DNA from 2 places in the Exiguobacterium sp. SH0S1 genome. Region 1 is predicted to be linked to the other one. Evidence: predicted binding sites of a transcription regulator. Region 1 holds the regulator's gene; the other holds the start of a gene.
What was found. Region 1 encodes Rex, which represses fermentation and respiration genes when NADH is low (regulators of the CRP and FNR family bind a similar motif). Its sites were predicted from a motif close to TTGTGAAATATTTCACAA; they were not measured.
Positions count from the first base shown of each region.

Region 2: the regulator Rex is predicted to act here: its motif matches at 2,154-2,171, upstream of cydD (thiol reductant ABC exporter subunit CydD).

Region 1 is NZ_SJVC01000006.1:125,440-129,864, reverse strand. It holds gene EVJ20_RS13225 (hypothetical protein) at 1-130, opposite strand, end outside; gene EVJ20_RS13220 (ABC-F family ATP-binding cassette domain-containing protein) at 127-2,028, opposite strand; gene EVJ20_RS13215 (redox-sensing transcriptional repressor Rex) at 2,178-2,834, shown strand; gene EVJ20_RS13210 (twin-arginine translocase TatA/TatE family subunit) at 2,834-3,052, shown strand; gene tatC (twin-arginine translocase subunit TatC) at 3,056-3,844, shown strand; gene EVJ20_RS13200 (YesK family protein) at 4,120-4,413, shown strand.
Region 2 is NZ_SJVC01000005.1:34,842-39,266, reverse strand. It holds gene EVJ20_RS11870 (glycoside hydrolase family 31 protein) at 1-1,261, shown strand, start outside; gene EVJ20_RS11865 (Crp/Fnr family transcriptional regulator) at 1,383-2,072, shown strand; gene cydD (thiol reductant ABC exporter subunit CydD) at 2,201-3,925, shown strand; gene cydC (thiol reductant ABC exporter subunit CydC) at 3,922-4,425, shown strand, end outside.

The sequences.
Region 1 (4,425 bases):
TGATCGGGACGTTCGTCGCCTCGCCGCGGATGAGTTCCGAGATATACTCGGTCCCACTCGGCACGATGTAGACGAACCCGGTCAGGAACGCATGCATCCAATCGATCCGCATGGCACGGGAACGCATCATGAATGGAGTTCCTCCCATTCTGTGAACAGTTCCGTGATCGACTCTTTCGTCGCGTCGGACTCGGTCGACAGCTCTTGGGCGCGGGCGAAGTCGTTGAACACGTCCGGTTCGCATAACAGCTGCTCGATTTCTTCAAGCCGAGCTTCGTGGCGCTCGATTGTCAGCTCGATCTCTTCGACCCGCTGTTTCAACCGGCGTTCTTCGCGCTGCTGTTCCTTGTCGGCGCGCTGCTTCTTGACGACGACTTGTTTCGTCTCCTCGCGGGCGAGCCGGGCAAGGTCCTCGAGCTCTTCTTTCTTCTCGACGTAATACGAGTAGTCGCCGAGGTACTCATCGATGCCGTTCGGCGTGATCTCTAAGACACGCGTCGCGAGCCGGTCGATGAAGTAACGGTCGTGGGAGACGAACAAGATCGTCCCGGGATAGTCGACGAGCGCGTTCTCGAGGATCATCTTCGAGTCGAGGTCCAAGTGGTTCGTCGGCTCATCCAAGACGAGCAAGTTCGGTTGCTCGAGCTTGAGCTTGGCGAGCGTCAGCCGGGCCCGTTCGCCGCCGGATAGTTCTTGGACGCGTTTCATGACGTCGTCCCCGCTGAACAAGAACTGGCCGAGCAGACTGCGGACTTCTTGCTCGCGCATGAGCGGCCAGTCGTTCCAAATCTCATCGATGACGCGGTTCGCGTCCGACAAGTTCTGTTGTTCCTGGTCGTAGTAGCCGATTTCGACGCCGGTACCGTAGCGGATGTCACCGGTGAGCGGTGGTTGTTGTTTCGTCAACACTTTGAGGAGCGTCGATTTGCCGACTCCGTTCGGGCCGACGAGGGCGACCGACTCGCCGCGTTGCAGTTGGAAACGCAAGTGTTGTGCGATCGGTTTTTCGTAGCCGATGGCGAGGTCGCTGCCGCTCAACACATCGTTCCCGCTTTGGCGTTTGATCGAGAACGACAACACCGCGCTTCGTTCGTCACCGTCCGGCACGTCCATGCGGTCGATCTTCTCGAGCCGCTTGCGGACGCTTTGGGCGCGTTTCGTCGTCGTCGCCCGGGCGATGTTCCGTTGGATGAAGTCTTGCATCTTGGCGATCTCTTCTTGTTGCGACTCGAACTGTTTCTTCTCTTGCTCGTAAAGCGCGGCCTTCTGCTCGAGGAATTTCGTATAGTTCCCGACGAAGCGGCGGCTGCGGTTGCGTGACAGCTCGTAGACGACCGAGACGACGCGGTCGAGGAAGTAACGGTCATGGGAGACGATGAGGACGGCACCTTTATAGCCGCTCAAATATTTCTCGAGCCAGCTGAGCGTCTCGATGTCCAAATGGTTCGTCGGCTCATCCAAGATGAGCAGGTCCGGGCTTTGCAGGAGCATCTTCGCTAAGGCAAGACGTGTCCGCTGTCCGCCTGAGAGCGTATCGATCCGACGTTCGAAGTCGTCCGGGTAAAACCGCATCCCGTGCAAGATCGAGCGGATTGTCGCTTCATACTGATAGCCGCCGCGGTCTTTGAACGTGTGTTGCTCCTCGTCATACGCCGCAAGCAGACGCTCGTAGGCGGCCGGGTCGTTCAAGATCCGCTCCGAGCCCATGTCTTGCTCCATCTGGCGGAGCGTCTTCTCTTGTTCGATCAAGTCGGTGAAGACGGTGAGCATCTCGTTCCACATCGTCTCGTTCGATTCTAATCCTGAGTCTTGGGCGAGATAGCCGATCGTCACGTCTTTTGGCTTCATGATGTCGCCCGAGTCATAGTTGTACTCGCCGGCGATGACTTTTAACAGCGTCGACTTGCCGGCGCCGTTGCGGCCGACGAGGGCGACGCGTTCGCCTTCTTGGATTTCTAGTTTGACATTCTCTAAAATCGGCTCGACGCCGAACGATTTGGATAAGTTGTTGACTTGCAGTAGGATCAAGTGAAAAAACCCCTTTCTCTCTGTTTAGTATACTTTATTTCTTCCCCTTTTCAGGTATATTCATTGAGTGCTTATGTGAATTCGTTTACAATCAAGGTGTATGAAATCAGATTCGTTTGAAACGCGTCGTAAAAAGGAGGCTCTTTCCGTTGAGTCAAAACGAACCAAAGATTCCGCAAGCGACAGCCAAACGGTTGCCACTATACTATCGGTTTATCCAAAGCCTACATTCGTCAGGGAAACAGCGTGTCTCTTCTGCTGAACTGAGCGAGGCGGTCAAGGTCGATTCGGCAACGATTCGCCGTGACTTCTCATACTTCGGTGCGCTCGGTAAAAAGGGATATGGCTATAACGTACAGTATCTGTTAGAATTTTTCCGTAAGACGCTGAATCAAGACGAGATCACGAACGTCGCCTTGGTCGGGGTCGGTCATCTCGGGACAGCGTTCGTCAACTATAACTTCCTTAAAAACAATAACACACATATCGTCGTCGGGTTCGACGCAGACGAGACAAAAGTCGGCACGACGATGTCAGGTGTCCCGATTCATCACGTCGATGAGATGGAACAGATTATGAAGCAAAACAAAATCGATGTCGCCATCCTCACGGTCCCGTCTGCCTACGCGCAACCGGTCGCCGATGATTTGGTCCGCTATGGCGTTCGAGGGATCTTGAACTTCACGCCGGCGCGATTGACTGTACCGGACACGGTCCGCGTCCATCATATCGACTTGTCGATCGAACTCCAGTCGCTCATTTACTTTATGCAACACTATCCATCCGCTGAGGGGGTCCATCAATAATGGAATTTCTACAATCATCACTCGTCGTCGGTATCCCAGGTGGCGTCAGTATTTTCGTCATCGCCATCATCGCGCTCATCCTCTTCGGGCCGAAGAAATTGCCAGAGTTCGGCCGGGCAGCGGGGCAGACGCTCCGTGAGTTCAAAAATGCCACGAACGGTATGATGAAAGAGCACGATGAGACCGACAAGAAAGAAATTGAGAAGAAAGAGCAGTAAGCCATGAGCCATCAACCTGATCAAGAACGGGCACTGTCCGATCACTTGACAGAGCTGCGGAGACGACTGATGCTGTCGGCATTTGTCGTCTTTGCCTTCTTTCTGATCGCTTTGCCGAGTGTCAAATACGTGCTCGCCTATCTGCAGGCGGACCTCGTCGAACGAGGGCTCGAGCTGAACGCCTTTGGGGTCGCGGACCCGCTCATGATTTACTTGAACTTGGCGCTCGTCATCGGGCTCGTCGCATCGGGTCCATTTCTACTGTATCAACTGTGGGCGTTCGTCGCACCTGGTCTGCATCCGAATGAACGAAAATGGACGCTCGCCTATATCCCGGTCATCTTTATCTTGTTCCTCATCGGTCTCGCATTCGCCTACTATTGGTTGTTCCCGCTCGTCCTCGATATCTCGACGGACCTCGGGCAAGACCTCGGTCTGACACAGATTATCGGGGCGACGAACTATTTCACGTTCCTGTTGCAACTGACGATCCCGTTCGGACTGTTGTTCCAGTTGCCGGTCGTGACGATGTTCTTGACGCGCATCGGTGTCGTGACGCCGTACTTCCTCTCAAAAATTCGGAAGTACGCTTACTTCGCCTTGTTCGTCATCGCGGCATTCATCACGCCGCCGGATTTGACGTCACACCTCATGGTGTCGCTGCCGCTCTTCTTCTTGTATGAGATCAGCTTATCGATCTCGCGCGTGACGTACCGCGGTGTGCTCCGACGTGAGAAAGAGGCGATGGTGAAAGAACAGATGGATTTGATGAAGCAAATGAATGAGAAATGAACACTACGTCATGAGACGTGGTGTTTTTTTATGCGAGTACATTAAACTGGAAGTGTCTTGAAAAGGGGCTTGGCCATCGTGTTGATCGGACTGTTTTTCCTTGTCGGTTGGCAAGTACCACGGTTGGCATAACGGTGCTTTTTGGTCGCAAAATGTCGTACTGAAACCACATGTTCTAAGTGATATTGGTCGTAAACGCTTTTTCTGCAACAAGGAAGTACTCTTGTCACATGTTAAGATAGAAACCAATCAAACACACGTCAGGGGGAGAAGCGATGGCTTGGGAATATTACGGGGACGCGCTCATCGTCACAGGGATGTTGACGACGATGCTCATACTCGTCGTGCTATCTTTTTTGAAGTCACTATACAGGCGGAAACTCGTGTTCCCGTTGACGCTCGTGGTGATGGGCTATATCTTGTTTATGGTCGGGCTCGCCTTCGTCCGCGGCTGGGACGGAATGGGTTGGAGTTTGATCGGCTTCGGTTTGTACGTGATCGGGCTCATCACATATATCGGTGTCGTCATCTACCAGTGGGTGAAAGCGAGACGCACGTCCAATTCATGATTAAAACCGTTC
Region 2 (4,425 bases), on a different contig from region 1:
CGACCCGATGTGGATGTTAAACCATTATCATGCGGCCGATATTTCCCGGGACGGAAATCGTCCGCTGATCTTCTCGCGTTATGCCGGACCGGGAAGCCATCGCTATCCTGTCGGTTTCTCGGGAGATACGCTCATCTCTTGGGCATCGCTTGCGTTTCAGCCTTACTTCACGGCGACGGCGTCGAATATCGGTTACGGTTGGTGGAGCCACGACATCGGCGGGCATTACCGAGGGTCGAAAGACGATGAGCTCGCCGCGCGCTGGGTCGCGTTCGGGGTGTTCAGCCCGATTATGCGCTTGCATTCGACGTTCAGTATCTTTAACGGCAAAGAGCCGTGGCGCTTCGGTCTCGAGTCCGAAAGGTCGATGAAGTCGTTTTTACGACTCCGCCACCAACTCATCCCGTATTTGTACACGATGAACCGGCGTAATCATCAGGATGCGCTCCCGCTCATCCTCCCGATGTATTACGATCATCCCGACGAAGAAGCGGCGTATGGCGTGCCGAATGAATACTACTTCGGCAGTGAACTCGTCGTATCACCGATCGTCGAGCCGATGAACAAGCGGCTTCACGTCGCGGCGACGAACGTCTGGTTGCCGACAGGCGATTGGTTCGACTTCTTTACGGGTCATCGCTACGAAGGTGATAAGTCGATCCGAGTGTTCCGTGGGCTTGACGAACAGGCCGTGTTCGCGAAAGCTGGAGCGATCGTCCCGCTGGCCGCTCATCGCTCTGGACGCAACGACACCGACAACCCGACCGATCTCGAAGTCGTCGTCTTCCCAGGGGCATCGAACACGTTCACGCTGTATGAGGATAACGGGACCGACCGGGCTTATGAGACCGGAGCTTACGCCGAGACGACGTTCACCCTCGACTGGGACGAGCGCAGCCTGCACGTTCATGTTACGGGTGACACGTCCGTCTTACCGTCAGACCGGACCGTCACATTACTCGTACGCGGGGTGACCGGTTCGGGTGAGTATAAACCGGAGACGCAGACGTTACGACTCGAACTCGGTAAAATTGATGAGGAAGTGACGGTGTCGCTCCCTGTCGAGGTGACGAACAACGGTCATCGACTGGAGCGCCTGTATCGCTTCATTGACCGCGCCGAGATATCTTACGATTTGAAAGACCGCCTCTACCGGATGGCGGCGTCGAAGACGAGACTCGAAGCGTGGCTGTTTGATCTCCATGCGCTCGAACTCGAACGCGATTTGCAAGATGCGATCATGGAATTGATGCTCGACTGAGGAGAGGGGGCAACCCCTCTTTTGTCTTGTCAGAAAAATGTCGGAATTTGAAAGCGTTTTCACAAGATGGGTCTCGTATACTAAAAGAAAGATGAACAGTTCGGGAAGCGAGGGATTGATCATGAGACAGCAATGGACAGTCGACGATTTAAGACAACTCGATATCTTCAATAAATGCACGAGCCGCGAGCTAGAGAGCTTGCTACCGCACGTATACTGTCGGACGTACCGCAAAGGGCAGCTTTTATTCATGGAAGGCGACCCGCGTGAGCGCGTCTACTTTTTAATCAGTGGGTATGTGAAGCTCGAGCGGTGCAATGAAACGGCGACCCATCAATACACCGACTACTTGAAGCCGAAGCAGCTGTTTCCGTACCGGGGACTGTTGACGGAAACGTATTACCAACATTCGGCGGAAGCGCTGACCGATATTGAAGTCATTTATATGCCGACGGATCGCTTTGAAGCGCTTGTCTCAAGAAATGCGACGATGCTCTTGCATATCGTCGGTCAGATGAATCGAATCCTTGACCTTCACGAACGCCGTGTTCAGGAAATCATCACGCCGAGCGCGAGCGACCGGGTGATCAATACGATCCATTACTTGATTGAAGACCTCGGAGAAAAAGAAGCCGACGGTGTGCGCGTACGTTGTCCGTTCACGACAGTTGAAATCTCGAGACTGTCGGGGACATCGCGCGAGACCGTGTCCCACATCTTGTCGCGACTGCGAAAAGAAGACATTCTCCAGTTCGACGCCCGTCAACTCGTGACGTTGCACCCTGAGTATTTCGAACAAGCGACACACTGACGCCACGCTGCATTCGTGGCGTTTTTTTTGCACGTCTCGATAAGCGAAGCGTTCGCTATGGACACTTACATCAGTTATAATTAGTGAGAATCATCACAAAGAAAAATTGTCATGCACGTTTAGAAAGGATGAACGCAGTGAAACGACTGCAAGCTCTCGCTTTGGCCGAGAAAGGACATATCGTCGGGCTCGTCATCGCCGCGGTGATGATCGGGTTGTCCATCTTGGCTCAGGCTTATTTGATCGTCGACGTCGTCGACCGAGTATTTTTAAAAAACGAATCGTTCCAAAGTGTCATCCCGTCTCTAGGTTGGCTCGTGCTCGCGTTGCTCGCACGTGCCTTGTTCGGGTATGTCTCGGGACGTATCGGTGCCAACTTGTCGGAACGGGCGAAGCGGACGCTTCGACGTCAACTGCTCGACCGCTACACATCGAATCCGATCGAGACGTCTCTATCCGGACAGTCCGGGAAGAAAGTCAGTGTCTATATGGATGCGGTCGATGAGGTCGATGCTTACTTTAGCCAGTACTGGCCCCAAGTCATCCAGACATCGATCATCCCGCTGCTCATTCTCGTCGTCGTCTTCAGTCAGCACTGGATCTCAGGTGTCATCATGATGGTGACCGCGCCGTTCATTCCAATCTTTTTCATCATCATCGGTATCGCGACCCAGAAGAAGTCTGAAGAGCAGATGGAGAAAATGAACCAGTTCTCGGGGAAATTTTTAGACGTCCTTCAAGGATTGACGACACTCAAGCTATACGGACGTGCCGAGCAAGAAGCGCAAGCAATCGAGAAGAGCAGTCTCGACTTCCGGGACGCGACGATGGTCGTCTTAAAGACCGCTTTCTTGTCAGGGCTCATGCTCGAGTTCATCTCGATGCTCAGCACCGGCGTCGTCGCTTTAGAAGTGGCGCTCCAGATGGTCGTTTGGCAAAACTTGACGTTTTTCGCCGGCTTCTTGATTCTCGTCTTGGCCCCGGAATACTATTTAGCGATCAAAGACCTCGGCAGCGCCTTCCATACGGGGCGTGGCAGCATGGGTGCGGCCGATCGCATCTTCGAGGTGCTCGACGCCCCGGACGATCGTATCGAATGGGGAGACAGACCGCTAACAAACCGGACGCCCGAACTCGTGCTCGATGCGGTCTCGTTCCAATATGAAGGGGGTCGCTTCACGCTCCACCCGCTGAGCGGGGTCATCCCGGCACGGTCACACGTCGCCCTGGTCGGCGCGAGCGGATCAGGCAAGACGACCGTGTTGAACGTGCTGTCCGGTCTTGTGAAACCGGACAGCGGCCGCGTCCTCGTCGACGGGGAGCCGCTCGAATCGTTCACCGATACGTCTTGGTACGGGACAATCGGGTATATTTCGCAAAACCCGTATTTGTTCGCCGGGAGTCTCGCCGCTAATATCGCCCTCGGTGAGACGGCGGACGAGACTGACATCATGCGGGCGGCTGAAGCCGCCGGCCTCGTCGAGGTCATCGCCAATTTGCCGGACGGGTTGAATACCGAGCTCGGAGAAGGCGGTTACGGATTGTCCGGTGGTGAGCGGCAACGCCTCGCCCTGGCTCGTGCCTTCTTGAAGCGTCCAGGTATCATCTTGTTCGATGAACCGACGACCGGTCTCGATTTGGTGACCGAGAGAATCGTTCGGCGCTCGATCGAGGAGTTGTCGCGTGACGCGACGCTTGTCACGGTCGCGCACCGTCTCCATACGATCAAGCAAGCGGACGCGATTTGGTTCATGGACGAGGGGAACCTCGTCGCGAACGGCACACATGAACAGTTACTCGCTGTCCCGGCCTACGCCGACTTGTTCACGTTACAGAAAGGGGTGAGAGGATGAACTCACTTTGGACGATCACAAAATGGATGATGAAAGAGAAAAAGGATATCATCCTCTCGATCTTCTTCGGTTATACGGCAGGCCTCGCGGCTGTCGCCTTGTTCGCGGCGAGTGGATATCTCGTGTCGCGGGCCGGCCTTGTGCCGCCCCTCTATGCGCTCATGGTGCCGGTCGTCCTGATCAAGCTGTTCGGCGTCATTCGGGCGGGGAGCCGCTACCGCGAACGCTTGGCGTCACACCGGGCGACGTTCACGATTTTAAGCGAACTGCGCGTCCGGTTTTATCGCCAGCTCGAACCGCTCGTGCCGAACATCTTCGCCAAATACCGGAGCGGGGACTTGCTCGCCCGTGTCGTCGGAGACGTCGAAAGCCTTCAAAACTACTTTTTGCGGGTGTTTTATCCGCCAATCATCTTAGTGCTCGTCTTCTTGAGCACGATCTTCTTCGTCACGTTCTTCTCGATGACGGTCAGCCTTTGGCTCGTGTTCGGGGTGTTCGTG